DNA from 3 places in the Streptomyces sp. NPDC096013 genome. Region 3 is predicted to be linked to each of the others. Evidence: riboswitches for the same ligand, from Rfam matches in the RefSeq annotation. Region 3 holds a riboswitch; each other region holds the start of a gene.
The links. A riboswitch is a leader RNA that binds a small molecule or an ion and turns the genes downstream of it on or off. The one in region 3 is predicted to bind thiamine pyrophosphate.
Positions count from the first base shown of each region.

Region 1 (9,782 bases), on a different contig from region 3:
CCTGGACGCCCTGGACGCCCTGGACGCCGTGGACGCCGTGAGGCATCGTGAGGCGCTGTGAGCCCTGGAGGTCCCGTCGGGGGCCCGAAAGGTTCTCCCAGGGCCCGGAGTTCCGCAGTAACGCTTCTGCGCGGCTTCCTGGGGCGGTTCCCGCCGCTTGCGGCGCTTGCCGGTGCTGCGGGGTGCGCCGTTGCGCGGCACGGCGTTGCGCGGTGCAGTGGGGTGCAGTGCGGCGGGGTGCAATGCGGTCCCGTGCTTGCGGCGCTCAGGGTTTGCGGGACCTCAGGGCTTGGGCTGCCTGCGTGGTTCTCGGAGCCTCAGTGCTGGCGCCGTCCCAGGGCTTGCCGCGCCTCAGAGCGGGGAGCGCCTCAGTGCTTACGGCGTCGGCCCTTCCCGCCACGTGCTGCCGCGGGCTTGGCGCTCGGCGCCGCCGTGGACGTCGTAGCCGAGCCGGCCGAACCTGCCGCACCCGCTGCACCCCCCGACCCAGCCGCCCCCGCCGGAACGGCCTCGCGTCCCGGGCGGTCCGCCGAGACGACCAGGGCCGCGAGGGCTGTGGTGACCGGTACCGACGCGACCAGGCCGATCGAGCCGACCAGCGTGCGGACGATCTCCTCGGCGACCAACTCGCTGTTGGCCACCGACCCCACGCTGCTCTGGGCGATGGAGAAGAGCAGGAGCAGCGGCAGCGCGGCGCCCGCGTAGGCGAGGACGAGGGTGTTGACGACGGACGCGATGTGGTCGCGGCCGATGCGGATGCCGGCGCGGTACAGCCCGCGCCAGCCCATCGACGGGTTGGCCTCGTGCAGCTCCCAGACCGCCGATGTCTGGGTGACCGTCACATCGTCGAGCACGCCGAGCGAACCGATGATGACGCCGGCGAGCAGCAGACCGCTCATGTCGATCGACGGGTACAGCCCGTGGATGAGGCCCGTGTTGTCGTCCGTGTTGCCGGTCAGCGCGGCCCAGTCGATGAACCCCGAGCCCAGGATGCCGATCAGCACCAGTGACATCAGGGTGCCGAGCACCGCCACGGACGTACGGGCCGACAGGCCGTGGCACATGTAGAGGGCGATCAGCATGATGGCGCTCGATCCGACCACCGCCACGATCAGCGGGTTCGAGCCGTGCAGGATCGCGGGCAGGATGAAGAAGTTAAGGATCATGAAGCTGATGGCCAGCGCGATCAGCGCCATGACACCGCGCAGCCGGCCCACTACCACGACGGCCAGCGCGAAGATCCCGGCGAGCAGCGCCATCGGGAACTTACGGTTCACATCGGTGACGGAGTACTGCAGATCCCTGGGCGCCGAGGGTTCGTACGCGACCACGACCTTCTCGCCCTGATGCAACTGCCGTGACTGGTCGGGCTGGACGATCTCCGTGAACGTACGGCCCTTGTCCTTGCCGGTGGAGACCGTGACCGTGGCCTTCTTGCAGGTGCCTGCCGCTTCCTGTGCCGCAGAGGAGCCCTCGGCGGTGGAGGTGTCCCCGGTCGAGCCCCCGCCCGATGCGTTCACCGACGCGCAGCTCACGCTGACGACCTTGGTGACCGTCGCCTGCTGGGTCTGCCGGTCGAAGCCGACGCCGGTGCGCTTGTGCGAGGGGGCGCCGCCTGGCCACAGCACCACCATGCCGACCACGACGGCCACCGTGAACGGGATCAGGATCGCCGCGATGACCTTCCGCAGATGCCGGGAGACGGGGGCGGCGGGTCCATGACTGTGCGAGTGACCGTGCCCACCGCCTCCACCGGAACCGTGACCACCGGCCGCACCGGAACCGTGCCCGCCGTCCCCGCCCGGTCCGTGGTCGTGCCCGGAATCGCGGTCGTCGCCGGATCCATGGTCGTGGCCATGGGGCGGCCCGGTCGGCGGATACGGGGGCTGCGATGTCGTGGTCACCGCCCGATCATCGCAAGAACGCCGGAGGCCCACTGTTCACCGCGCCACTTATGGCGCTAGCGTGGAGGCACCTTTGCACACGCGGGAGCTCGGAGCACCGGGCTGAGAGGGCGCTGACCTTCGTCTCTGCGATGTTTCACGGGAAACGTCACCTGAATCGAGTGATGTTTCACATGAAACATCGGCTGACGGAAGCCGCTGCGTCGACCGCCGAACCTGTTACCGGGTAATGCCGGCGTAGGGAGTAGGTCTCATGACCAACAAGGACGTACGCACGCCTGCCTCCAGCCAGGACGAACAGCCCGTTCCGGGCGAGAAGTCCGCTCGGGCCGAACAGCCCACGGAGGCCGGGAAGTCCATCGGCTGGCACAAGGGGTACGTCGCGGGCTCGCGCCCCGATCTACGGGTGCCGGTCCGTCAGGTGCATCTCACCAACGGGGAGTCGGTGACGCTGTACGACACCTCGGGTCCGTACACCGATCCGCTCGTCGACACCGATGTCCGCAGGGGACTGGCGCCGCTGCGGGAGAACTGGATCATCGCCCGCGGCGACACCGAGGAGTATGCGGGCCGGCCCGTCCGCCCCGAGGACGACGGGATCAAGCACACCTCACCGCGCGGTGGACTGCGCAACCTGGACGCGGTCTTCCCGGGGCGCCCCCGTCAGCCGCGCCGAGGCCGTGACGGTACGGCGGTCACACAACTCGCCTATGCGCGAAGGGGTGAGATCACCCCCGAGATGGAGTTCGTGGCCGTACGCGAGAACGTCGACGCCGAGGTCGTCCGGGAGGAGATCGCGGCCGGGCGTGCGGTGCTGCCCGCCAACGTCAACCATCCCGAGATCGAGCCGATGATCATCGGCAAGCGGTTCCTGGTGAAGGTCAACGCCAACATCGGGAATTCCGCGGTCACTTCCTCCATCGAGGAGGAGGTCGACAAGATGACCTGGGCGACGCGCTGGGGCGCCGACACGGTCATGGACCTGTCCACCGGCCGCAACATCCACACCACGCGTGAGTGGGTGCTGCGCAACTCCCCTGTCCCCATCGGCACGGTGCCGCTCTACCAGGCACTCGAAAAGGTCGACGGCCGCGCCGAGGAGCTGACCTGGGAGATCTACAAGGACACGGTCGTCGAACAGGCCGAACAGGGCGTGGACTACATGACCGTCCACGCGGGCGTGCGGCTGCCGTTCGTACCGCTGACGGCGAACCGCAAGACGGGCATCGTCTCGCGCGGCGGCTCGATCATGGCGGCCTGGTGCCTCGCGCACCACAAGGAATCGTTTCTGTACGAGAACTTCGAGGAACTGTGCGAGATCCTCGCCGCCTACGACGTCACGTACTCGCTCGGCGACGGCCTGCGGCCCGGTTCGATCGCGGACGCCAACGACGAGGCACAGTTCGCGGAACTGCGGACGCTCGGGGAACTCAACACGATCGCGAAGCGTTTCAATGTACAGACGATGATCGAGGGCCCGGGACACGTCCCGATGCACAAGATCAAGGAGAACATCGACCTTCAGCAGGAGATCTGTGATGAAGCTCCGTTCTATACGCTCGGCCCGCTGACCACGGACGTCGCGCCTGCGTACGACCACATCACCTCCGGCATCGGTGCCGCGATGATCGCCTGGTGGGGCACGGCCATGCTCTGCTATGTCACGCCCAAGGAGCACTTGGGCCTGCCCAATCGTGACGACGTCAAGACCGGCGTCATCACCTACAAGATCGCCGCCCACGCAGCCGACCTCGCCAAGGGGCACCCCGGTGCACAGGTATGGGACGACGCGCTGTCCGACGCCCGCTTCGAATTCCGCTGGGAGGACCAGTTCAACCTGGCCCTCGACCCGGACACGGCACGGGAGTTCCACGACGAGACACTTCCGGCCGAGCCCGCCAAGACCGCTCACTTCTGCTCGATGTGCGGGCCGAAGTTCTGCTCGATGAAGATCTCCCAGGACATCCGCCGTGAGCACGGCGGGAGCCGGGAGGAGATCGAGGTCGGGATGGAGCAGAAGTCGAAGGAGTTCGCGGCGGCGGGCAACCGGGTGTACCTGCCGATCGCCGACTGACGACGACCGGCTAGCTCCTCGGCGAACTCGCGGCGGGCTTGAGGCACAAGGCGTGGTCCACGAGGGTGCCCGTCGCGCGGTTGAGGGCGGCGAGGTCCGGCGGTGCGGTGGTGGTCGTGATGGAGACCGTCACCGCGCGCCTGCCGTCAGCGCTCACCGCGGGGCGGGTGTTGACGCCCGGTCCGTCTCCCTCGTGCATGTAGTAGAAGCCGCCGCAGGACAGCGGCATCTTGCGGAGGCCGAGGCCGTAGGTGCCCTCGGGCAGCTCGGCCACGTCCTCCGGGTCGTCGTTCCGCGCGACGGTCCGCCGCATCTCGCGCCACTGCTCGGCGGGGAGCAGCCGACCGTCGGCCAGGGCGCGGAAGAAGGTGTTCAGGTCGGCGGTGGTGCTCACCACACCGGAGTCGGCGGTGTGCTGGTAGCTCTGCTCGGTGACGTCGAGGCGCTTGCCGTCGGCGGTCGTCAGATACGCGTTCACATGCGGGTCGGGAAGGAACGGGTTGAGCCCGGGAATGGAGGTGTTCCGCAGTCCGAGCTTCGCGATGATCCGGTGCTCGACGAGGTCCTGCCAGCTCGCGCCGCCGGCCTTCTCGGCGATCATCCCGGCCAGCAGGTAGTTGGTGTTGGAGTACGCCCACCGGGTGGCTCCGCCCGGCTGCGGCACGAACAGCGGCCGGTGCTTCATCGCCACCGCGACCAGGTCGGCCGTGGGGGTGTCGTTGTAGCGGTTCTCGTCGAAGTGGTTGATCAGCCGGTCCTGGATCGCCGGGTCGTCGATGTAGTCGTACAGCCCGCTGGTCTGGCGGAGCAGGTCGCGGACGGTGATGCGGCTGCCGTCGTTGCCGTTGCCCGAGACGACCGAGGGGAGCCAGTGCTCGACGGTGTCGTCGAGCGACAGCCGCTTCTCCGCGACGAGTTGGAGGACGACGGTCGCCACGAAGGTCTTCGTCGTGCTGGCCACGCGGAAGTGCGCGTTCCAGGGGACCGGGTCCGTGGAGCCGGAGGTGCGGGTGCCGATGCGGGCCATGAGCGGGGCGCTGCCTGTTCCGTCGACCCTGGCAAGCACGTTCACATCGCCGCCTCCGGCTTTCCGTACGGCCGCGAGGTCCTGCTGGAGTGTCTTCGCGGTGTAGGAGGGGCTCGGCGCCGGGTGTCCGGCGGTGGCGGCGGTCGCGGCCAGCGGTGTGCCCAGTGCGAGCAGGGCTGCTGCCAGCGCGGCGGCGCCGGCCATCTTCGACGACGGCATCTGCATGGTCGTATCCCCCGGTGCTCTGGTTCTCGGTCGGTGACGATCACCAGCCAACCGGATCTCCCGGCGCGGAAGGATGGGACTGCCCTCCGAATCGGGGGTACCCCCAGCCCCCCTACGGACCACGGGTTCACCCCCGCCCGCCTTCCACGACCGCGAGGCGGGCGGCGCGCGAAGCGCTCCGCAAAGTCCTGGGGATCGAGGACGCGGAATCGGGAGAACGGCTCACCGGCGGCGACCGTGGTGTGAGGGATGTTTTCCATTAGCGGCTGGCGGTGTCTCCGGATGGGATTCATCTGTTGTCGGCGGGGTGGCTGTGGCACCGCACGGGATCGTCGAAGTCTTCGATCTGGAGCGGGCGTTGACCGATCCCGCCGCGCTCGACGGCCCTGGTGTGCTGCCCTCGGAGCCGGGCATCGAGTCCGCGGTGGTCTCGGCCTGCTGGCTCGATGGTGACCTGCTGGCTGTGGCGACCGGGGGCGAGTTCCGCGAGGGTGAGGGGAAACCCGCCCTGGGGTCACGGGAGTTGGGCGTGTGGTCGCTCGGCGGGAAGCGGTGGGTTCGTCGCAACCGGGTCGGCTTCGGTATCGGCGCCCTGATACCCCGGGGTGACAAGGTCGTCTCGTCGTCTCGTTGTACGGGCACCCGCGGCTCGTCGATGTCACGACGGGGGTGGCCGGTCGCGGCCCTGCACCCGGACGGCCGACGACGGGCCGTCGCCCAGCCGGAGAGCATCGCGATCATCGCCCTTGCCGACAAGGCTTCCCAGCAAGGCTTCCTGACGGGGCGATCTGAGGGGCCCGCAGTTGCGGGAGCGTAGAGGAGCGCACCACTCGCCGCCCCTTTGAGCCCGCGCCCCTGTGACTCTGCGGCCGTGTGACTCCGCGGCTCTGAGTCCCTGCGGTCCTGCGGCCCTGTGTCCCTGGGACCGGACGTTCGGCTTGCGCTCCCCTGGGTGGGGGCGCAAGCCGAGGGGCTACTCCGGCTGGTGTTCGGGCCCCCCGAAGTCCGGGCTGGTGAAGTCCGGGCTGGTGAAGCTCGGGCGGTGACCCGGCTCCGGGCCGTCGTCCGGGCTGGAGAAACCGGGGCGGTCGTAGCCGAGGTGCGGCATGCGACTCGGTCCCGAGGGGGTCGTACGGCGCAGGGCCGCCGTGCCCGGGGCCGCGAGTGCCTCCTGGAGGAACGGCAGGATGCCGCGTTCCAGAAGGGCGTCGTGCCAGGCCTCCCTGGCGCGGGTGACCTCGCCGCTCGACTCGCCGTAGGGGCCGGTGTCGGGCGAGGGCCGGTTGCGGAGGGCGGTGAGCAGCAGGCCGACGGCGGCGACGAGGATCGCCGCGGCGGTCATGGCTCCGAACACCCAGCCGGCGGTGAGCATGGTCTTGGCGAAGGCGGGCTCGGGGGTCAGCATCTTGAGGATGTAGCCCACGAGCAGGAATATCGCCGCGGCCGTGCCGGCCAGGACGGGGGTGAGGACGGCGGCGACGGCGACGGCGCCCGCACCCTCGGCCGCTTCCCCCAGGGTGGTGGCGAGCCCCATCGCGCCCACGCCGTCCGGCTCCGCTGAGCCGGACTCGCGGACGGTCGACGGGGTGGACGACGCCGGCTGGCGCAGTTCCTCGCGGACCTTCACGTAGTGCTGGTACTCGGTCGCCGCGGCCGCCGTGATGAGCGCGGTGGCGTTCAGCGCCATGGTGCGCAGCTGTTCGGGGTTGAGCCGCTTACCGACAGCGGCCAGTTCCGGGCGGGTAGGGGCGGAGCGCAGCGCCTCGTCGAGGATCCGCTCGTACTCCTGGCGGTCCTCGCTGTGCAGGTGCTGCGGAACGCTGTTCATGTGCATCCCCCGATGCTCCGTAGGGCTTGGGGCTCGCATGCCAACGAGCCGTCGGGCAGAAACGGAGGGGAGCCTGCTACGGATAAGCCGATGGTAGAGCGGCGACGGCACACGGTGACAGGGGGTTTCCAGAAATTGGCCCCTGGCCAGCGCTGTCGTCCACCGGTCCTGCGAGAGGGTATGCCTGCCCGATAGACGCTCAGATATCCAGGGGCAGTTGCTGGACCAGCAGTTTTCCGGCCATGGTCACTCCGCCGTCCATCGCGATGGCGAGTCCGTCGGCGTAGACGTGCGGTCCCTCGACCACCGGACCGGCGGTGTCCTCGCCGTCCTCGGAGCCGACGTCGCCCAGGAGATAGGGAATCGGGCTGTGCCCGTGAACGATCCGGGACCCGCCGTACGTATCGAGGAGGGAGCGCACATGGTCGGCGCCGCCCTCGTCGCGGAAGGAGAAGCGCTTGGTGAACTTGCGGAAGACGTCCCACACCTCGTCCGCGTCGTTGCGCGTGAGGGTTTCGCGGACGTTGTCGTTGACCGCCTCGATCGAGTCGCCGTAGTCGAGGTAGGCGGTGGTGTCGGAGTGCACGAGCAGGTGGCCGTCGACCTCCTCCATGGCGTCGAGCCGGGACATCCACTGCAGGTGGACGTCCTGGAGGCGGTCCATGTCGGTCTTCTGGCCGCCGTTGAGGAGCCAGGCGGCCTGGAAGGTGGCGGTGCCCGCGCCGGAGTTGACGGGGGTGTCGCCGAACCGCTTCGCGCCGAGCAGCAGCAGCTCGTGGTTGCCCATGAGCGCCTTGCAGTACCCGCCGGCCGCGGCGGCCTCGGCGGACAGCCGCATCACGAGGTCGATCACGCCGATGCCGTCGGGTCCGCGGTCGGTGAAGTCGCCGAGGAACCAGAGCCGCGCGGTACCCGCGCACCAGCTTCCGGCCGCGTCGATCAGGCCCTTCTCCCGCAGGGCGGCGACCAGTTCGTCGAGATATCCGTGCACATCCCCTACGACGAACAGCGGACCGGCGCCCTCCGTCTGCTGCGGGACGGCCACCGACACCGGGTCCACGGCGACCTGAACCGTGTCACCCCGACGGATGACAGGCAGATCGCGCTGCGTGGGTGTGTACCCCTCCGGATAGGCCTCTTCGAAGGCCTCCTCGTCGGGTCGTACGACCTCGCCTGGTTGCGCGCTGTCGGCGTACGGACCGGTCTCGTGGACGTACGCGGGTACCCGGAAGTCGCGCAGCGTCGCACTCCGCTCCACCTCGGGTCCCTGACCGGCCCCCTGAGTCATCGACCCCTCCACCATCGCGCCGCAGCTGCACCGCGTCGGACTGCCTGGTCGCAGCGGCCCGCGGTGTCGTGGGCCCATCATAGGAATGCGGATCGCGCCATGTGATGACCCAGGGGTGGTGAATCAGAGCAGGACTCCACTCTGCCGCCTCTTTCGCCCCGATTGGCCCGGTCTTCGACTGGCCGTCGCCTCCTTGACGGGGACGGGTTCACGCCGCGAGGGCGGCTGGAAATGGTCGGTGGGGGTGCGGGGGGTGACGGTGGGGGTGGGTGAGGTTCGTGTGAGGGGGCGGGGGTGGCTCTGGGTGGGGTGGTGCTGGGGGTTGGGTGAGGGTGTTTGTGCGGGGCCGGGGACGGGGCCGGGCGCTTGGCGGGGTGGGTGCGGCTTGATTGCGCGGTGAGGGCGGGTGCCCGCTGGGGGCGGTGCGGGGGGTGAGTGTCGGGTCCCGGGTGCGGGTGCTTGTGGTGGGCGGGTGCGGGGCGCTTGTGGGGTGCGGGTGTTGCTTGGGCGTCCGGTGAGGGTGGGCTCCGGGGCTGGTGCGGGGTGGTTGTGCGGTCGGGGCTTGCGGGTGCGGGTGCCGGTGCCGGTGCTGGGGGCCCCGTAAGGGTGGGGGTGGGTGTCGGCTGCCCGATTGGCTGGGGTCGGGTGCTCTGCCTGTCGGGGCGAGGGTCGGGGAGCGAGTGTTTGCCGGGGGTGGGTTCCTGGTGCTTGTCCTGTGCGGGTGCAGGGCGCTTGTTGAGTGCGGGTGGTGCCTGGACATCCGGTGAGGGGGGCTCGCCGGGGTGGGCGCCTAGGTGGGTGCGGGTGTGGCTTGCCGAGGCTGGTGCTCGGGGCTTCTACGGCGCTGGGGTGCTTGGCCGGTGCGGGTGTTGCTTGGTGTCCGGTGAGGGGCTCGCCTGGGCGGGTGCGGCAGGTGTGGCTCGCCGAGGTTGGTGCTGGGGGCTTCTGCGGCGCTGGGGTGCTTGGCAGGCGGGGGTGTTGCTTGGTTCTCCGGGGCGGGTGGGCTGCCTGCCGGGAGGGAGTGCCGGGTGTTTGTTCCGCGGTGGGGTCCATCGCTCGTGCTGCCCACCTGGACGCCGGTTCCCGTCGCTCGCCCTGCCTGCCCTGCCCCGCCCTACGACGGTGACGGTCCCTCAATCCGCCCTGGCCGCCCCGCTGTCGGCTTCTGCCGCCCGCTCCGCGGCCCCCGGCGCCGGGTGGGAGTCCCGGCGCCGTTCCGCCCGTCACCGGCTGCCTGAGAGGGCCCTGTACGCCACAGGCCTCCGGGGGAGAGCTGGCAGCGTCCCCGACACCCCGGCAGCTGTCCGCACCGTCCTGCTCGACCGCGTCGGAGTCGCCGGCATCGGCTTGGTCGACGCCGTGGCACCTGTCGGCCCTGTTCTGGTCAACCGCGCGGGAGTTGTCGACACCGTCCCGGCCAGCCGTCTGGCGGTTGC
Region 1 is NZ_JBIWGK010000006.1:302,617-312,398, forward strand. It holds gene ACIRB1_RS22215 (YibE/F family protein) at 369-1,904, opposite strand; TPP riboswitch at 1,976-2,165, shown strand; gene thiC (phosphomethylpyrimidine synthase ThiC) at 2,158-3,978, shown strand; gene ACIRB1_RS22225 (serine hydrolase domain-containing protein) at 3,989-5,230, opposite strand; gene ACIRB1_RS22230 (hypothetical protein) at 5,538-6,047, shown strand; gene ACIRB1_RS22235 (hypothetical protein) at 6,204-7,064, opposite strand; gene ACIRB1_RS22240 (metallophosphoesterase) at 7,258-8,361, opposite strand.
Region 1: it holds a riboswitch for thiamine pyrophosphate, as region 3 does, so the genes downstream of both, thiC (phosphomethylpyrimidine synthase ThiC) here and ACIRB1_RS40380 (thiamine ABC transporter substrate binding subunit) in region 3, are expected to answer to the same signal.

Region 2 (9,782 bases), on a different contig from region 3:
AGCCGCGCCACCGACTTCGCCTCACGGATGAAACGGTCCACGAAGTGACCGTCGGCCGCGAGCGACGGGTGCATCACCTTGAGCGCGAGAATCCGGTCCAGGCGGGTGTCCACGGCCCGGTAGACCGTGGCCATCCCGCCGACGGCGATCCGCGCGTCGACGCGATACCGGCCGTCGAGCAACTGCCCGACGAGAGGGTCATGAAGGGTCGTATCCACGCAGGTGAGTGTACGAGCCGACGCCGACACCATGGCGTTTTCGTCCGGTTCGGGGCAGTACTGAAGCGGACCTGTGACGCATCGCACCTGCCCGAGGCCGTCGATTTCGACGGCCTCGGCGGGGCGCGGGGTGTCTAGAAAGCGGGCCGCTCGGGGTCCAGGGCGGCGAGGCCCTCCGCGGGAGAGGACGCCGAGGCGAAATGGCGGCGGGGGATACGCCCCGCCCGGAACGCCAGCCGCCCCGCCTCCACCGCGCTCCGCATCGCCGACGCCATCAGCACCGGCTCCTGCGCCCGCGTCACCGCCGATGCGAGCATCACCCCCGCACATCCCAGCTCCATCGCGAACGCCGCGTCGGACGCCGTGCCCGCCCCCGCGTCCAGAATTACCGGCACACGCGCGTGCTCGGTGATCAACTGGAAGTTGTGCGGGTTGCGAATCCCGAGCCCCGACCCGATCGGCGCCCCGAGCGGCATGATCGCCGCACACCCGGCATCCTCCAGCTTCCGCGCCAGCACGGGATCATCGTTCGTGTACGGCAGCACCGTGAACCCGTCGTCGACCAATGTCTCGGCGGCGTCGAGGAGTTCGATCGGATCGGGCAGCAACGTGCGCTCGTCCGCGATCACTTCGAGTTTGATCAGCGAGGTCCCGAGAGCCTCCCGGGCCAGCCGCGCCGTCAACACGGCCTCGCCCGCCGTGAAACAGCCCGCGGTGTTGGGCAGCACCCGGACACCGAGCCGCTCCAGCACGGACAGCACCGAGCCATGGACGGAGGCGTCGACGCGCCGCATCGCGACCGTCGTGAGTTCCGTACCGGAGGCCACCAGCGCGCGCTCCAGGACGTCGAGGCTGGGCGCACCCCCGGTGCCCATGATCAGCCGGGACGCGAAGGACGTACCACCGAGGACGAAGGGGTCGTCGGCCATGGGTCAGCCTCCTTGGACGGCGGTGAGGACCTCGACGCGGTCTCCCTCGGAGAGGGCGGTCGACGGCCACTCCGCGCGCGGGACGACGGTTTCGTTGAGGGCGGCGGCCACCCCGGAGGGGGCCGGGGTGAGGGACCGGACGAGCACGTCCAGGGGCGTGCCGGGAGCGATCTCCTGGTGCTCGCCGTTGACGGAGATGTTCATGCGGGCTGCTCCACGAGTTCCGTGCGGGCGAACCGCTTGGGGGTGAACGGGCGTGCCTCGTCCGGCAGTTCACCGGTGCTCAGGGCATGCGCGAGGGCATCGCCGGTGACCGGCGTGAGGAGCACACCGTTGCGGTAGTGCCCGGTGGCCAGCAGCAGTCCCGGCAGCGCGGTCGGGCCGAGCAGCGGCGCGTTGTCGGGGGACCCGGGGCGCAGTCCGGCCCGGGTCTCGGTGAGCGGCAGTTCGGTGATCCCGGGGACCAGCTCATGGGCGTCGCGCAGCAGTTCGTAGACACCGCCGGCGGTCACCGTGGTGTCCCAGCCCAGTTCCTCGCTGGTCGCGCCGACGACCAGCTCGCCGTTCTCGCGCGGCACGAGGTAGACGTGGCTGCCACGCACCACGGCCCGCACGGTGCGGCTCAGGAACGGCGCGTGGCGCTCCGGCACGGTCAGCCGCAGGACCTGGCCCTTCACGGGCCGTACGGGTGGCAGGACGTCGTCGGGGACGCCCGTCAGCCGCCCGCTGAGGCTGCCGGCCGCGAGCACGACCTGGTCCGCGGTGAGCGGGGTGTCCTCCCGTGTGACGACCCCCGTGGCACGGTCCCGCGCGACCGTGAGCCGCTCGGCCCAGGTCCGGTGGAAGACGACCCCGGCCCGCTCGCAGGCGGCCACCAGCGCCGCCGCCAGCCGCCGCGGGTCGACCTGGTGGTCCCCGTCGACCCTGAGCCCCCCGCGCACGCCCGGTGCGAGCATCGGTTCGAGGCGCCGGCACTCGCGCCCGGACAGCCACTCGGAGTCCAGGCCCGACTGCTGCTGCAACGCGTGCAGTTCACGCAGATGGGCCCGGTCGTCGGCGTCCAGGGCGACGGCCAGCGTGCCGCAGCGGCGGTAGCCGAGGTCCAGGCCGGTGAGGTCGGTCAGCTCGGCCGCGAAGTCCGGGTAGCGGTGCGCCGAGGCCAGGTTGAGGGCGAGCAGGGTCTGTTCGCCGTAGTGGAGTTCGGTGACGGCGGCCAGCATCCCGGCGGCCACCTGGGCGGCCCCGCCGCCCGGCTCCGGGTCCAGCACGGCCGTGGCGAAGCCGCGTTGGGCCGCGCGCCAGGCCGTGACCAGGCCGATGATCCCGCCCCCGACGACGAGGACGTCTGATGTGCGTGCAGGCATGGGCGTCCAGCCCCTCCCTTCGCCGGCATGACCCGGATCAGGTTCGTACGGTCGGAGGCCGCCAGCCTCCCTCTCAGCCCAGTGCGCCCAGGCTCCCGCGAGCGTTCTACTCTTTTCTGCCGCGGGTCCGGGGGACATCCCCGGGAGTCGCGGCACGTCTGCCACCCTAGCCCGTGCCCTGTGCGTCAGTAAGGGAGCCTCTGTCCATGGCCCGTTCGCTCGACGGTCTCGTCCTCGCCCCCGTCGCCGACCAGGCCCCGGGTCAGGTCGGCACCCGCACCCGGTTCACCTACCACGAGCAGGACGGCGAGATCTGGGCCGAGTACGCGGGCGGCGACGTCGTACGGGGGCATCTCGTCGGCACGCGCGCGGGGGACCGGATCGACTTCCGGTACGTCCAGCTGAAGACGGACGGGACGACGTCCTCCGGGCACTGCGTCTCCCTGGTGACCGAGGTGCCGGACGGCCGCGTCCGCCTGGAGGAGACCTGGGAGTGGGAGTCCCAGGAGGGAAACGGGACCAGCACTGTGGAACAGCTCACCTGACGCGCCCGCTGACTGACAAATCGTCAGGTGTCTATGGTGATCGAGTGAGCGAGCAGACGCGGGACCAGGGCACGGTGGCAGAGCGACGCGTGGTCGTCGTCGGCGCGGGCATGGCCGGGGTGCAGACCGCGGTCGCCCTCCGGGAGCAGGGCTTCACCGGCGCCATCACCCTGATCGGCGCGGAACCCCATCAGCCGTACGACCGGCCCCCGCTGTCCAAGGCCGTCCTGCTCGGCAAGGCGGAGGGCTCCGCCTTCGACGTCGACTTCGAGGCGCTCGGTCTCGAAGTGCGGCTGGGGCGCGAGGTCGTGGGCCTGCGCCCCGCCGACCACGAACTGGACACCGCCGAGGGCCCGGTGCCCTACGACGTCCTCGTCCTCGCCACCGGTGCCGAACCGATCCGGCTCCCGGGCGCCGACGGCATCCCGGGCGTGCATCTGCTGCGCACCCTGGACGACGCCGAGCGGCTCCGCCCGGTGCTCGCCCGGCAGCACGACATCGTGGTCGTCGGCGCGGGCTGGATCGGCGCCGAGTTCGCCACCGCCGCGCGCGAGGCGGGCTGCGCGGTGACCGTCGTGGAGGCGGCCGACCGGCCGCTCGCGGGGGCCCTGCCCGCCGAGGTGGCCGCGCCGATGGCCGCCTGGTACGCCGCCGCCGGGGCCTCCCTGCGGACGCACGCGCGCGTGGCGCACGTCGAGCCCGGCGAGGTCGTCCTGGACGACGGCACCCGGCTGGCCGCGGGCGCCGTCGTGGTCGGCATCGGCGCCCGCCCCGCCACCGGCTGGCTGACGGGCTCCGGCATCGCACTGGGCGCCCACCGCGAGGTCCTGGCCGACGACCACCTGCGCACCTCGGTGGCGGACGTCTACGCGGTCGGCGACTGCGCCTCCTTCCCTTCGGGGAGGTACGGCGAGCGGCTTCTCGTCCACCACTGGGACAACGCCCTCCAGGGGCCGCGCACGGTCGCCGCGAACATCGTCGGGGAGACCCCGGCGGTCTACGACCCGGTGCCGTACTTCTGGTCCGAGCAGTTCGGCCGCTTCGTCCAGTACGCCGGTCATCACGCGTCCGCCGACACCACCCTGTGGCGCGGTGACCCGTCCACCCCGGCGTGGAGCGTCTGCTGGCTGCGCGGGGACCGTCTGGTGGCCCTCCTGGCGGTCGGCCGCCCCCGTGACCTGGCCCAGGGCCGTCGGCTGATCGAGGCGGCGACCCCCATGGACCAGGAGCGGCTGGCGGATGCTTCCCTCCCGATGAAGGCGGCTATCGCCTAGTTCGTCCCACCGGGTCGGACCGGCCCGGCTTCCGACTGTCAGTCCGGGATGGCACGCTGTTTACGTGACCGAGATTGACGCAAAAATCGATGCTCTCGTCCCCGCCTGGCTCACGCTGCCCGACATCGCAGAGATGCTCGATGTCGAGGTGACACGCGTGCGGCAGCTGGTCAAGGACGGCCAAGTCATCGCCGTACGCCGTGGTGAGAACCGCGCGCTGCACGTCCCCGCCGCCTTCATCGACGGGGCCGAGAAGAAGGTCGTCAAGGGCCTCACGGGGACCCTGACGCTCCTGCGGGACGACGGCTTCTCCGACGAAGAGATGCTGGAGTGGCTCTTCACCCCCGACCCCAGCCTGCCCGGCACCCCCGCGCAGGCCCTGAGCGAGAATCGTGGCACGGAGGTGAAGCGCCGCGCCCAGGCGCTCGCCGTCTGACCCGGACGACCGCCAGGTGCACGGGCTGCGGGGAAGCTCACCGCGGCCCGTGCACGACACCACCACACACCGGACCACGGGGGACACACGCATGCCCGACACCGCCGCAGCAGCCGCCCGCGCGGAACTCGCCGACGCCCGGCTCTACCTCTGCACGGACGCCCGCAGGCGCCAGGGCGACCTGGCGGAGTTCCTGGACGCGGTCCTGGCCGGCGGGGTCGACATCGTGCAGTTGCGCGACAAGGGCATGGAGGCCGCCGAGGAGCTGGAGTACCTCCAGGTCCTCGCCGACGCCTGCGCCCGGCACGGCAGACTCCTGGCGGTAAACGACCGCGCGGACGTCGCCCACGCCGCCGGCGCCGACGTACTGCACCTCGGGCAGGGCGACCTCCCGGTGCCCGCGGCCCGCGCGATCCTCGGCGAGGACGTCCTGATCGGCCGCTCCACGCACGCCGAGTCCGAGGCCGCCGCCGCGGCCGTCCAGGAGGGCGTGGACTACTTCTGCACGGGCCCGTGCTGGCCCACCCCCACCAAGCCCGGCCGCCACGCCCCCGGCCTCGACCTGGTCCGGTACACGGCCGCGCTGGGCACCGACCGCCCCTGGTTCGCCATCGGCGGCATCGACCTCGGCACCCTCGACGAGGTGCTCGAAGCGGGCGCCCGCCGTGTCGTCGTCGTACGGGCCATCACGGACGCGGACGACCCGGGCGCGGCAGCGGCCGAGTTCGCGAAGCGGCTGCGGCAGGCCTGACAGGGCACGCGCCTTGAGGCCCGCTGTCCGATGGGTGGACAACAGGGCGACAAAACAGGCAAATTCCCTGTTCCGGTTGGGTGTCCGCCGCCCCCTGACTAACCTGCGGGTATGGCCTTCGGAACCGCATCCACCAGGACTGATCGCGCACGTACCGTGCGTGACATGCTCGCGACCGGCAAAAGGACGTACTCGTTCGAGTTCTCCGCGCCGAAAACCCCCAAGGGCGAGCGGAACCTGTGGAGCGCGCTGCGGCGGGTCGAGGCCGTCGCCCCCGACTTCGTCTCCGTGACCTACGGCGCCGGCGGCTCCACCCGCGCGGGCACCGTCAAGGAGACCGAGCAGATCGTCGCCGACACCACGCTGACCCCGGTCGCCCACCTCACCGCGGTCAACCACTCCGTCGCCGAACTGCGCAACATCATCGGCCAGTACGCCGACGCGGGCATCCGCAACATCCTCGCGGTGCGCGGCGACCCGCCCGGCGACCCCATGGCCGACTGGGTGGCACACCCCCAGGGGCTGACGTACGCGGCCGAACTGGTGCGGCTCATCAAGGAGTCGGGCGATTTCTGCGTCGGCGTCGCCGCCTTCCCGGAGATGCACCCGCGCTCCCCGGACTGGGACACGGACGTCGCGCACTTCGTCGACAAGTGCCGGGCCGGTGCCGACTACGCCATCACGCAAATGTTCTTCGAACCCGAGTCGTACCTGCGGTTGCGCGACCGCGTCGAGGCCGCGGGCTGCGCGACCCCCGTCATCCCCGAGGTCATGCCGGTGACCAGCGTGCGGATGCTGGAGCGCCTGCCACAGCTCAGCAACGCCGACATTCCGGCCGCTCTGAAAGAGCGAATCCTCACAGCCAAAGACGATCCGGCGGCTGTACGCTCGATCGGAATCGACTTCGCCACGGAGTTCTGCGCCCGGCTGCTGGCCGAGGGAGTACCAGGACTGCACTTCATCACCCTCAACAACTCCACGGCGACGCTGGAAATCTACGAGAACCTGGGCCTGCACCATCCACCGCAGGCCTAGACCGGCCGCCCGGACATACGACACACTGCGTAGCGGCCACTGGGAGAGGGGCGTACATGGGCTGGACGGTCCTCTACATCGCGTTCGGCATCGTCGCACTGTGGTTGCTCGGTGAGGTGCTGCTGCAGTACAAGGCACGCCTGCGCTGGCGACTGCTCGCGTTCGTCGGCTTCCTGGGCGTCGTCCTGGGTGTGCTGATTCCCTCCGTCGTCGTCATCGGCCTGGGCGCCGTGGCCTTCGCCGTCGGCCAGACCTACGTCACCCTCTCGTTCCGGCGCGGCTTCGAAGCGGGCTGGGCGGTCTCCGGTCGGCCGAGCGTGGGCGGCCTCAAGCGCCGCCGCGGCGAACCGGACGACCTGGACCCGAACCCGGACGCGCCCGGCCCCGAGTCGGCCGAGGGCGCCTTCCAGGACTACGACCGGAACAAGGCCTTCGGCCAGGACGACGAGTACGACCGCGACGACGTCTTCACCCCGAACCGCCCCCTGAATCCCACGGCCGCCGAGACCACCTCGGTCTACGAGCCGCAGCCCCTCCCGGACGACACCGGTTCCTACGGCGTGTACAACACCGCCGCGTACGCGAACGCCACCGACCCCGACTTCGCGGGCACGGACCAGGCGTACGCCGCCGCGGGCCAGACCCAGGACCAGGCCTACGCCGCAGCGGCCCAGGGCGACGGCCAGAACTACGGCTACGACCAGTACCAGGGCTACGACCAGCAGCAGTACGGCTACGACACCACCGGCCAGCAGCAGTACGCGGCCTACTCCGACCCGTACATCGGCACCCAGACATACGGCGGCACCGGCTACGACACGGGTTACGACGGCCAGCAGCAGTACCCCCAGCAGGGCTACACCCAGGACCAGTACGGCAACGGCGGCTACGGCGGCGAGACCCCGGCCGGCGGGGTGTGGGTCCCGCAGCAGCGCAACGACGAGACCTACGGCGGCGAACTCCCCGACCAGCAGTACCCCTACCAGGGCGACGGCGGTCAACAGCCCCAGCAGCAGCCGCAGTCGGGCCCCGGCTACGACGAGCAGTACCGTTTCTGAAGCCTGTTGAGGGCCTTTACCAGGGTCCGCTCACGGAGAGTCGGTCGTCCACCGGGCCCCGGTCGCCGGGGCCCGCCTCGGGACGGTCGTTCACTGCGAGCCTCTGAACTGCGGCCCCTCCACGACCAGTCCGGCGACCAGCGCCCCCGACATCCCGGCGTGCGGCAGCCCCCCGCCGGGATGGGACCAGCCGCCGACACGGTAGAGGCCGGGCACGCGCGTGGTGTTCGCCGGGTGCAGGAAACGGCCCTGCCCGGCGGCGAGCGACGGCGCGGGCACTCCGCCGAGGCGGGTGCCCGTCTCGCCCTCCGTGTCCTCGGGCGTACGCACCTCGTGCCACAACAGGCGCTCCCGGAGCTGGGGTACGGCCCGTCCGGCGGCTTCGAGGAGGAAGTCCGTGTACCGCCGGACCGTCCCCGCCTCCTCCCAGCCCGCATCGCCCGACAGCACCGCGGACACCACCACGGACTCGTGCGCGTCGTCCGGCCGGAGCGCGGGGTCGTCGGGGCGCAGCACCGTCACCGTGGGACAGACGGGCTCGTCGCCACCGGGGGAGGCCAGCAGGTCCAACTCGGCCTCGCGGTCCGGCGCGTGGACGACCGTGCGGTGCACGGCCCCTGCCTCGCGCGGGCCGCGCAGGGCCAGCAGCAGCGTGCAGCGCACCGCCCGGGACGAGCCCGAGTCGGCCTGTACGTCACCTTCCTGGTCCAGCGGACGGTCCGTCAGGGACCGCAGCCGCACCGGGTCCACGTCCGCGACGACATGGTCCGCGTCGACCACCGTGCCCCCGGCGAGCTCGACTCCGGCCGCGCGCCCGTCCTTCTCCAGGACCCGGGTCACCTCGGCCCCGAAGACGAACTCGACCCGTCTCGCCACACACCGCTCGTACACCGCGCGCGCCAACTCCCGCATGCCGCCCCGCACATACCAGGTGCCGAAGGCGTGCTCCATGTACGGCAGCACGGCCGCGCTCGCCGGAGCGGTGCGGGGATCGAGGCCGTACGCGAGGGCGTGGCTCTCCAGCAGGGCGGCGAGGCGCTCGTCGCGCAGCTCCCAGGTGCCGATCTCGGCGAGGGTGGTCGCGCGCCGGGTGCGCAGCAGCTTCTTGTGCGGGACCGCGGGGTAGGGCTCCTGGCCGGCCAGCACCGACCAGTTGGGCCACAGGGGTTCCTCCAGGAGGGGTCTGCGGGTGCGGTCCCAGGCCTCGCGGGCCCGGATCAGGAAGTCGCCCCAGCGCCGGCCCGCGCCGCCGCCCAGCGCCTCGTCCAGGGCCGTGACGACGCCCGCGCGGGAGGCGTTCGGCAGCGACACCGCCGTACCGTCCGCGAAGACGTGCCGGGAGGACGGGTCGACCTGGACCAGCTCGACCAGGTCCTCCAGCGGCTCCTTGCCGGTCTTGATGAACAGGTCGCGGTAGACCGCGGGCACGGGCAGCAGCCCGGGGCCGGTGTCGAAGCCGAACCCGTCCCGCTCGAAGCGGCGCACCGCACCGCCGTACGTCTCCGTACGCTCGTACACCACCACCCGGTGGCCCGCGACGGCCAGCCGGGCAGCGGCCGCCATCGCGCCCATGCCGGCGCCGATCACCGCAATCCGTGCCATGCCTGCGACTTTATCGGCCGCCACTGACAGTCACGGCCGCGGGAGGTCACCAGGGCTCTCGGTCCGGTGGTCGTCCGGGCGCGTGCCCCACCTGTGCGGCGAGGCGTTTCTCCTCGCGGCGCTGGGCTCTGCGGCGCAGGAAGCGGCGGATCCGGGAGACGAGGAAGAACAGGACCGTGAGCCCGGCCGCCAGCAGTACGGCCGCGATGATCGCCGCCGCCTCGGGATGGAACATCGCGAACGAGACGATCGCGCCGACCCCGAGATCCTCGGCGAAGCTCATGATCACGTTGCTGAACGGCTCGGGCGAGGTGTTGATCGCCATCCGCGTCCCGCTCTTGACCGCATGGCTGGCCAGCGCCGACGAACCGCCGATCAGCCCCGCCGCCACGTCGTTCAGCGAACCGCTGTGCCCGGCGAGCACCGCGCCGACCCACGCTCCCGCGGCCGGCCGGATCACCGTGTGCACGGAGTCCCAGAGGGAGTCGACGTAGGGGATCTTGTCGGCGACGGCCTCGCACAGGAACAGGACGCCCGCCGTGACGAGGACCTCAGGGCGTTGCAGCGACT
Region 2 is NZ_JBIWGK010000002.1:462,684-472,465, forward strand. It holds gene pknB (Stk1 family PASTA domain-containing Ser/Thr kinase) at 1-218, opposite strand, end outside; gene ACIRB1_RS09575 (thiazole synthase) at 353-1,147, opposite strand; gene thiS (sulfur carrier protein ThiS) at 1,151-1,351, opposite strand; gene thiO (glycine oxidase ThiO) at 1,348-2,511, opposite strand; TPP riboswitch at 2,508-2,620, opposite strand; gene ACIRB1_RS09590 (hypothetical protein) at 2,718-3,056, shown strand; gene ACIRB1_RS09595 (NAD(P)/FAD-dependent oxidoreductase) at 3,101-4,330, shown strand; gene ACIRB1_RS09600 (Rv2175c family DNA-binding protein) at 4,395-4,766, shown strand; gene thiE (thiamine phosphate synthase) at 4,858-5,517, shown strand; gene metF (methylenetetrahydrofolate reductase [NAD(P)H]) at 5,629-6,552, shown strand; gene ACIRB1_RS09615 (hypothetical protein) at 6,609-7,610, shown strand; gene ACIRB1_RS09620 (phytoene desaturase family protein) at 7,701-9,212, opposite strand; gene ACIRB1_RS09625 (DUF4126 domain-containing protein) at 9,259-9,782, opposite strand, start outside.
Region 2: it holds a riboswitch for thiamine pyrophosphate, as region 3 does, so the genes downstream of both, thiO (glycine oxidase ThiO) here and ACIRB1_RS40380 (thiamine ABC transporter substrate binding subunit) in region 3, are expected to answer to the same signal.

Region 3 (9,782 bases):
GGACAACACCTCCGGTGTCCTGGTCGAGCTGAAGTGCGAGACGGACTTCGTCGCCAAGGGCGAGAAGTTCCAGGCCGTCGCCAACCAGATCGCCCAGCACGTCGCCGCCACCGCTCCGGCCGACATCGCGGCGCTCCTCGCGTCCGACATCGAGCCCGGCAAGACGGTCCAGGCGTTCGTCGACGAGGCCAACGCGAACCTGGGCGAGAAGATCGTCCTGGACCGCTTCGCCCAGTACGCCGACGGCTACGTCTCCGCGTACATGCACCGCACGATGCCCGACCTGCCCCCGCAGATCGGTGTCCTCGTCGAGCTGGACAAGGAGAACGCCGAGGTCGCCCGCGGCGTCGCCCAGCACATCGCCGCCTTCGCGCCGAAGTACCTGGCGAAGGAGGACGTGCCGGCCGAGGTCGTCGAGTCCGAGCGCCGTATCGCCGAGGAGACCACCCGCGCCGAGGGCAAGCCCGAGGCCGCGATCTCCAAGATCGTCGAGGGTCGCGTCAACGGCTTCTTCAAGGACGCGACGCTGCTCGGTCAGCCGTACGCGCTCGACCCCAAGAAGTCCGTCCAGAAGGTTCTGGACGAGGCGGGTGTCACCCTGAAGCGCTTCACGCGCATCAAGGTCGGCATCTGAGTCCGTACCGCGATCGACGCGCGGCGCCCGGCGGAATCCCGCTAGGGTCGTCAGCAGTCGGCCGGGTACGCCGTCGCGCACGCGCGTGTGGCGGACGACAGCAGATCTGACGAGGAGGCCATTGCCGAGCATGGGATGCGACAGACACCCCACCGGCAGTGGCCTTCTTCGTATGTGCACCATGAGGAGAACGCCATGACCACCAAGCCCCAGAAGACCGACGACGGCAAGGTACGCGGCCGGTTCATGTTGAAGCTCTCCGGAGAAGCCTTCTCCGGCGGCGGGGGCCTGGGTGTCGACCCCGACGTGGTGCACAAGATCGCCCGTGAGATCGCGGCCGTCGTGCGGGACGGCGCGGAGGTCGCCGTCGTCATCGGCGGCGGCAACTTCTTCCGCGGCGCCGAGCTCCAGCAGCGCGGCATGGACCGGGCCCGCTCCGACTACATGGGCATGCTCGGCACGGTGATGAACTGCCTCGCCCTCCAGGACTTCCTGGAGAAGGAGGGCATCGACAGCCGCGTCCAGACCGCCATCACCATGGGCCAGGTCGCCGAGCCGTACATCCCGCTGCGCGCCGTGCGCCACCTGGAGAAGGGCCGCGTGGTCATCTTCGGCGCCGGTATGGGCATGCCCTACTTCTCCACCGACACCACCGCCGCCCAGCGCGCCCTGGAGATCGACGCCGAGGCGCTGCTGATGGGCAAGAACGGCGTGGACGGGGTCTACGACTCCGACCCGAAGACGAACTCCGAAGCCGTCAAGTTCGACTCGCTCAGCTACGGCGAGGTCATCACCCAGGACCTCAAGGTCGCGGACATGACCGCCATCACGCTGTGCCGCGACAACAAGCTTCCGATCCTGGTCTTCGAGCTTCTGGCGGAGGGCAATATCGCCCGCGCCGTCAAGGGTGAGAAGATCGGCACGCTTGTGGGTGACCAAGGCAGCCAGGGCTGATGACCCTGACCGGGGGATGGACAATGTCCTGCCGGTCGGGAACCGTGCAGGAAGAAGACGCGACGCAGCCGGCCGCCGACACAGCACAGCAGCCGGGCCTACTCAAGACACGCAGGAGCAAGTGGTGATCGAAGAGACCCTCCTCGAGGCCGAGGAGAAGATGGAGAAGGCCGTCGTGGTCGCCAAGGAGGACTTCGCCGCGATCCGCACCGGTCGTGCGCACCCGGCGATGTTCAACAAGATCGTGGCCGACTACTACGGCGCGCTGACGCCGATCAACCAGCTGGCCTCGTTCTCCGTACCGGAGCCGCGGATGGCCGTGGTGACCCCGTTCGACAAGTCCGCGCTGCGGAACATCGAGCAGGCGATCCGCGACTCGGACCTGGGTGTCAATCCCAGCAACGACGGCAACATCATCCGGGTGACGTTCCCCGAGCTGACCGAGGAGCGCCGCAAGGACTACATCAAGGTGGCCCGGGCCAAGGCCGAGGACTCCAAGGTGTCCATCCGCGCCGTCCGTCGCAAGGCCAAGGACGCGCTGGACAAGCTCGTCAAGGACAAGGAGTCCGGCGAGGACGAGGTCCGTCGTGCGGAGAAGGAGCTCGACGACACCACGGCGAAGTACGTCGCCCAGGTGGACGAACTCCTCAAGCACAAGGAAGCGGAGCTGCTCGAGGTCTGATGAACGACTCTTCCTGGGGGGCGCCGCCACAAGCCGGGTACTGGGGGCCGTCCGACCAAGGGCCTGTCCAGGGGGCTGCCCCGGCGGGTCCCACGTACGATGCGCCTGAGGCGCAGCAGACTCGCCCCATGTCCATCGTGCCCGACGAGCCCGCATACGGCGGACACCAGGATGACGACCGGGGGGCCGCTCGGCTGAGCGGCCCCTTGTTCCGCGACGAGACGCAGCAGCCGCCGTACGACGTTCGGCAGCCGTTGCCGTACGACCCGCGGACGCAGCCCTCTGACACGCCGCAGGCGCAGCCCTACGGGGCGGTGCCGCAGAATCCGGAGCCCATGCCCGACGTCCCGCCACCGGCGCCCGCCCCGCAGAAGAAGAGCGCGGGCCGGGACCTGGGTGCGGCCATAGGGGTCGGGGTCGGACTCGGCGCGGTGATCATCGCGTCCCTGTTCGTCGTCAAGGCCGTGTTCGTCGGCGTCGTGGCGGTCGCCGTCGTCGTGGGCCTGTGGGAGCTGACCTCGCGGCTTCAGGAGCGCAAGGGCATCAAGGCGCCCCTCGTGCCCCTCGCGGTCGGCGGTGCGGCGATGGTCGTCGCCGGCTACGTCCGGGGTGCCGAGGGCGCCTGGGTCGCCATGGCGCTCACCGCGCTCGCGGTCCTCGTCTGGCGGATGACGGAACCGCCCGAGGGCTATCTGAGGGACGTCACGGCGGGCGTCTTCGCGGCGTTCTACGTGCCGTTCCTGGCCACGTTCGTCGCCCTGATGCTCACCGCCGACGACGGCGCCTGGCGCGTCATGACGTTCCTGCTGCTGACCGTGGTCAGCGACACGGGCGCCTACGCCGTCGGCTGGCGCTTCGGCACGCACAAGCTCGCCCCGCGCATCAGCCCCGGGAAGACCCGCGAGGGCCTGTTCGGGGCGGTGTCGTTCGCGATGGTGGCGGGCGCGCTGTGCATGCAGTTCCTGATCGACGACGGCAGCTGGTGGCAGGGCCTGATCCTGGGCTTCGCGGTCGCGGCCAGTGCCACCCTGGGCGACCTCGGCGAGTCCATGATCAAGCGAGACCTCGGCATCAAGGACATGGGCACGCTCCTGCCGGGCCACGGCGGCATCATGGACCGGCTGGACTCCTTGCTGCCCACGGCGCCGGTGGTGTGGCTGCTGCTGGTGCTGTTCGTCGGCTCCGGCTGAAACACGGTTTGACCTGCTGTTTTGTGCGTGAGGGGCTTGTTGTCCACAGGGCGGCGAGTCCCTCTTCGTATGTCTGCGACACTGGTAGGGCCATGCCTAAGCCCGGAGAACTCACATTCGTCGCCCCCCGCGGAGCCCAGAAGCCGCCGCGGCACCTCGCCGACCTTACGCCCGCCGAGCGCAAGGAAGCCGTCGCCGCGGTCGGGGAGAAGCCGTTTCGCGCCAAGCAGCTCTCGCAGCACTACTTCGCGCGGCTCGCGCACGACCCGGCGGAGTGGACCGACATCCCCGCCGCCTCGCGCGCCAAGCTGCGGGAGGCGCTGCTCCCTGAGCTGATGACCGTCGTGCGGCATCTTTCGACCGACCAGGACACCACCCGCAAGACGCTGTGGCGGCTGTTCGACGGGACGCTCGTCGAGTCCGTGCTGATGCGGTACCCGGACCGGGTCACCATGTGCATCAGCTCGCAGGCGGGGTGTGGCATGAACTGCCCGTTCTGCGCGACCGGTCAGGCCGGCCTGGACCGCAATCTGTCGACCGGCGAGATCGTGCACCAGATCGTGGACGGCATGCGGGCGCTGCGCGACGGCGAGATCCCCGGCGGGCCCGCGCGGCTCTCCAACATCGTCTTCATGGGCATGGGCGAGCCCCTCGCCAACTACAAGCGGGTCGTCCAGTCCATCCGCGCCCTCACCGACCCCGAGCCGGACGGCCTCGGCCTCTCGCAGCGCGGGATCACCGTCTCGACGGTCGGACTCGTCCCGGCGATCCACCGCTTCGCGGACGAGGGGTTCAAGTGCCGCCTCGCGATCTCGCTGCACGCGCCGGACGACGAGCTGCGCGACACCCTGGTCCCGGTGAACACCCGCTGGAAGGTCCGCGAGGTCCTCGACGCGGGCTGGGAGTACGCGGCGAAGTCGGGCCGCCGTCTGTCCATCGAGTACGCGCTGATCCGCGACATCAACGACCAGGCGTGGCGCGGTGACCGCCTCGGCCGCCTCCTCAAGGGCAAGCCGGTGCACGTCAACCTCATCCCGCTGAACCCGACGCCGGGCTCGAAGTGGACCGCCTCCCGCCCCGAGGACGAGAAGGCGTTCGTCGAGGCCATCGCGGCCCACGGGGTGCCGGTCACCGTCCGGGACACCCGCGGCCAGGAGATCGACGGAGCGTGCGGCCAGCTCGCCGCGACCGAGCGGTAGGCTGACCGGCGTAGGTACATCTTCATATTCCGACAGGGGAGCGCCACAGCGCTGAGAGTGCGGGATTGTCCGCAGACCCTCTGAACCTCGCCCAGGTCATTCTGGGTAGGAAGTTCGGTCATCACTCTTGCTGTTGCGCCCTGCCCACGTCCTGTGGGCGGGGCCGCGTCTCTTCCTGGACACCCCAGGAGGAATCCAGTGCACACCAGGACATTCATCGCCGCGGCCGTCGGGCTCGGCCTGCTCACGCTCTCCGCGTGCGGCTCGTCCGACAGCGGCAGCGGCGCCGACTCCAAGACCGTCACCCTCGTCAGCCACGACTCGTGGGCCGTCTCGAAGAGCGTCCTCAAGGATTTCGAGAAGCGGTCCGGCTACACCGTCAAGGTCCTCAAGGACGGCGACGCCGGCCAGGCCGTCAACAAGGCGATCCTCACCAAGGACAACCCCCAGGGCGACGTCTTCTTCGGCGTCGACAACACCCTGCTCTCCCGCGCCCTCGACAACGGCCTCTTCCAGTCCTACGACGCGAGGGGCTCCGCGCTCGTCAAGCCCGAGTACCGCGTCGACCAGGCCAAGCACCGGGTCACGCCCATCGACACCGGCGACATCTGCGTCAACTACGACAAGGCCTACTTCAGCAAGCACAAGCTGACCCCGCCGGCCTCCTTCGCCGATCTGGTCAAGCCGGAGTACAAGAACCTCCTTGTCACCGAGAACGCGGCCACCTCCTCGCCCGGCCTCGGCTTCCTGCTCGGCAGCGCGGCGCAGTACGGGGATGGGGGAGGCTGGCAGACGTACTGGAAGAAGCTCAAGGCCAACGGCGTGAAGGTCGTCGACGGCTGGGAGCAGGCCTACGACCAGGAGTTCTCCGGGTCCGCGGGCGGCAGGAAGGCGGGCGGTGACCGGCCCCTCGTCGTCTCGTACGCCTCGTCGCCGCCCGCCGAGGTCATCTACGCCGACCCGAAGCCGACCACCGCGCCCACCGGGGTCTCGTACGGCACCTGCTTCCGGCAGACCGAGTACGCGGGGCTGCTCAGCAACGCGAAGAACACCAAGGGCGGCAAGGCGTTCCTCGACTTCCTGCTCACCAAGGAGTTCCAGCAGGACATGCCGCTCAACATGTTCGTCTACCCGGTGATCCAGGGCGCCCAGGTACCGCGGGAGTTCGAGCAGTACGGCCGTCAGGCCCCGGACCCCGAGACCATGGCGCCCGCGAAGATCGCCGCCGACCGGGACCAGTGGGTCAAGTCGTGGACCTCGCTCGTACTGAAGTAGCCCCGCCGAAGACGCGGAGAGCCCGCGGGGGCGGCGCGGCGCGGCTCGGCCTGATGGCCCTGCCCGTCGCGTTCTTCGCGGTGTTCTTCGCCTACCCCGTCGCCGCGATCGTCGGACGCGGTCTGAAGGTCGACGGCGCCTGGCAGTTGGGCCGCGTCCGGGACGTGCTGGTCGAGTCCGACATCCGGCACGTGCTGTGGTTCACCACCTGGCAGGCGCTCGCGTCCACCGCGCTCACGCTCCTGATCGCGCTCCCCGGCGCGTATGTCTTCGCGCGCTTCGACTTCCCGGGCCGGCATGTCCTGCGGGCTGTCGTGACGGTTCCGTTCGTGCTGCCGACGGTCGTCGTCGGTACGGCCTTCCTCGCGCTCGTCGGCCGGGGCGGACTCCTCGACGACCTGTGGGGCGTACGGCTGGACACCACCGTGTGGGCCATCCTGCTCGCGCACGTCTTCTTCAACTACGCGGTCGTCGTACGGACGGTGGGCGGTCTCTGGGCGCAGCTCGACCCGCGTCAGGAGGAGGCCGCGCGGATGCTCGGCGCCTCCCGGTCGCGGGCCTGGCGGACGGTGACACTGCCCGCGCTCGGGCCCGCCGTGGCCGCCGCCGCGCTGATGGTCTTCCTCTTCACCTTCACCTCCTTCGGCGTGGTCCAGATCCTCGGCGGCCCGACCTTCTCCACCCTCGAAGTCGAGATCTACCGCCAGACCTCCGAGGTCTTCGACCTGTCCACGGCCGCCGTCCTGACGATCGTGCAGTTCGTCGCGGTCGGCGCGATCCTCGCCGTGCACGCCTGGACGGTACGGCGGCGGGAGAGCGCCCTGCGGCTCGTGGACCCGGCGGTGACCGCACGGCGCCCGCGCGGGGCAGGCCAGTGGACCCTGCTGGCCGGGGTCGTCGCGTCCATCGCCGTGCTGCTTCTGCTGCCGCTCGCCGTGCTCGTCCAACGCTCGCTGGACACAGCGGACTTCGGCTACTACCGCGCGCTGACCCACGACGACGGAGGCACCTTCCTGGTGCCGCCGATCGCCGCGATCGGCAATTCGCTGGAGTACGCCGTCGCCGCCACCGCCATCGCCGTGGTGATCGGCGGACTCGCCGCCGCCGCCCTCACCCGGCGGGATGCCGGGCGGCTGGTGCGGGGCTTCGACGCGCTGCTGATGCTGCCGCTCGGGGTGTCGGCGGTGACCGTCGGCTTCGGTTTCCTGATCTCGCTCGACAAACCTCCGCTGGATCTGCGGAGTTCATGGATTCTGGTGCCGCTCGCGCAGGCGCTGGTCGGCGTCCCCTTCGTCGTACGGACGATGCTGCCCGTGCTGCGGGCGGTGGACGGGCGGCTGCGGGAGGCCGCGGCCGTGCTCGGGGCGTCGCCGTGGCGGGTGTGGCGCGAGGTCGATCTGCCGCTGGTGCGAAGGGCGTTGCTGATCGCGGCCGGGTTCGCGTTCGCGGTGTCGCTGGGCGAGTTCGGGGCGACCGTGTTCATCGCTCGGCCCGACAACCCGACCCTGCCGGTCGCGGTGGCCCGGCTGCTGTCGCGCCCCGGCGATCTCAACTACGGCCAGGCGATGGCCCTTTCGACGATTCTGATGCTGGTGTGCGCGGTGGCCCTGCTGGTCCTCGAGCGGCTGCGCACCGACCGGACCGGGGAGTTCTAGATGCCGCCGAACGTGCCGCCGAACACGCCGCTGAACGTGTCGCCGAGCCTTCCGCCGACCATGCTGTTGAGCCTTGAGGACGCGACCGTACGGTTCGGTGGGCGCCCGGTGCTGGACGCCGTCGGCCTGGATGTCGCCGAGCACGAGATCGTGTGTGTGCTCGGGCCCAGCGGCAGCGGCAAGTCGACACTGCTGCGGGCGGTCGCCGGTCTCCAACCCCTTGACTCCGGGCGGGTGTTGCTCGACGGCAGGGACCAGTCCGGGGTGCCCGCGCACAAGCGGGGCGTGGGTCTGATGTTCCAGGACCATCAGCTGTTCCCGCAGCGGGACGTGGCCGGCAACGTGGCCTTCGGGCTGCGCATGCACGGGGCGTCCAAGCGGCAACAGGACGAGCGGGTGGGCGAGTTGCTCGACCTGGTCGGACTGCCGGGTGCGGCCCGCCGTGCCGTCACCGGGCTGTCCGGCGGTGAGCAGCAACGGGTGGCGCTCGCCCGGGCGTTGGCGCCCACGCCCCGGCTCCTCATGCTCGACGAACCGCTCGGCCAGCTCGACCGGTCCCTGCGGGAGCGGCTGGTCGTCGAACTCCGGGAACTCTTCGGCACGTTGGGCACGACCGTGCTCGCGGTCACGCACGACCAGGGCGAGGCGTTCGCGCTCGCCGACCGGGTCGTGGTCATGCGGGACGGGCAAATCGCCCAGTCCGGTACGCCGCTTGAGGTCTGGCAGCACCCCGCCGACGAGTTCGTGGCCCGCTTCCTCGGCTTCGACAACGTGGTGGAGGCCACGGTCGCGGGGGAGGCCGCCGACACCCCCTGGGGCAAGGTCCCGGTCCCCGAGAACGCCCCCCAGGGCACCCGCAGCCTCCTCGTACGCCCCGCGGGGGTACGGCTGTTGCCCGCCGACGAGGGCCTGCGCTGCACGGTCGCCGCCCGCACCTTCAAGGGCACCCATGTCTCCGTACAGCTCCAGCCGGAGGACGCGCCCCGTCTGGAGGCGGCCTGCGCGCTGCGGGCGGCGCCGGAGGTCGGGAGCGCGGTCGGGGTGGAGTTCGACGCGGCGGAGATCGTCGTACTCGGCGACTAGCCCGCCCGCGGGACACCCGCCCCCGACCTGAAACGCGTACGCGGGTCACTCGCCCCTGACCTGAAACGCGTACGAGGGTCACCCGCCCCTGCACCGAACCGCGTACGCGGGTTACTCGCCCCTGAACCAACCCCCGCCCGCGGGTCACCGGCCTCCTGAACCAACCCGCGCCCGCGAGCCGTCCGCCTCCTGAACCAACCCGCGCCCGCGAGTCGTCCGCCCCCTGAACCAACCCGCGCCTGCGGGTCGCCCGCCCCCCGAACCGGACCGCGCATGCGTGTGGCCCGTCCCCACGAACCGGACGGGCCACACCAGCGGGTTTTTCAGCGGCTGTTGATCAGCTGCCGGTCTTCGCACCGCGGCGGCGCATGCCGAAGTAGACGGCTCCGCCGCCCACGACGACGAAGGCGCCCGCGATGCCGGCGATCAGGCCGGTGTTGGAGTTCGCACCGGTCTCGGCGAGGTTCGAGGAACCGGCCGCCGGGGACGGGGCGTTGTCCGTGGTCGTCGCGGGAGCGGTGCTGCTCTCCGAGGCCGACGGGGTCGGGCTGTCTGACTCGGCCGGGGTCGAGGCGGTCTCCGACGGGGTCGGGGAGGCCTCGGTCGGCGTCGGGGTCGGGCTGGGCGACTCCTCGGCCTTGCAGGCCTTGGACGGCGTGGTCAGGTTCGGCGTGATGTCCTTGTCGACCTGGTTGCCGGCCTTGACGTGAACGCGGTACGTCGCGTTCGGCTGCCAGTCCTCGGCGAAGGTGATGGTGACGCCCTCGCGCGAGCCCTTGACGGTCTGCGCCGTACCGATCTGCTTGGCGTCGGCGCCGTTGTTCTCCAGGAACACCGTGATGGTCGCCTCGGTGGCCGAGGCGTCCTTGTCGGTGACGGTGATGACACCGTTGGTGCCGTCACAGGTCGCTTCGGCGGAGAACTCGCTGATGTTGCAGGCGAGCGCGTTGCCCGCAAAACCGAGCGCGAGTGCGGCCGAGGCGGAGGCGACACCGAGGATGCGTACGGAACGTCGAGATATGGACACGTTTGCCCTTCACGGGATGTGCAACTGCGGGGGGTTTAGGGGGAGATGGAGCGGCAATGAGGTGAGGCACCACTGCCCCCAGG
Region 3 is NZ_JBIWGK010000019.1:114,218-123,999, reverse strand. It holds gene tsf (translation elongation factor Ts) at 1-634, shown strand, start outside; gene pyrH (UMP kinase) at 830-1,588, shown strand; gene frr (ribosome recycling factor) at 1,713-2,270, shown strand; gene ACIRB1_RS40390 (phosphatidate cytidylyltransferase) at 2,270-3,460, shown strand; gene rlmN (23S rRNA (adenine(2503)-C(2))-methyltransferase RlmN) at 3,553-4,659, shown strand; TPP riboswitch at 4,684-4,789, shown strand; gene ACIRB1_RS40380 (thiamine ABC transporter substrate binding subunit) at 4,858-5,934, shown strand; gene ACIRB1_RS40375 (ABC transporter permease) at 5,988-7,589, shown strand; gene ACIRB1_RS40370 (ABC transporter ATP-binding protein) at 7,590-8,672, shown strand; gene ACIRB1_RS40365 (LAETG motif-containing sortase-dependent surface protein) at 9,010-9,699, opposite strand.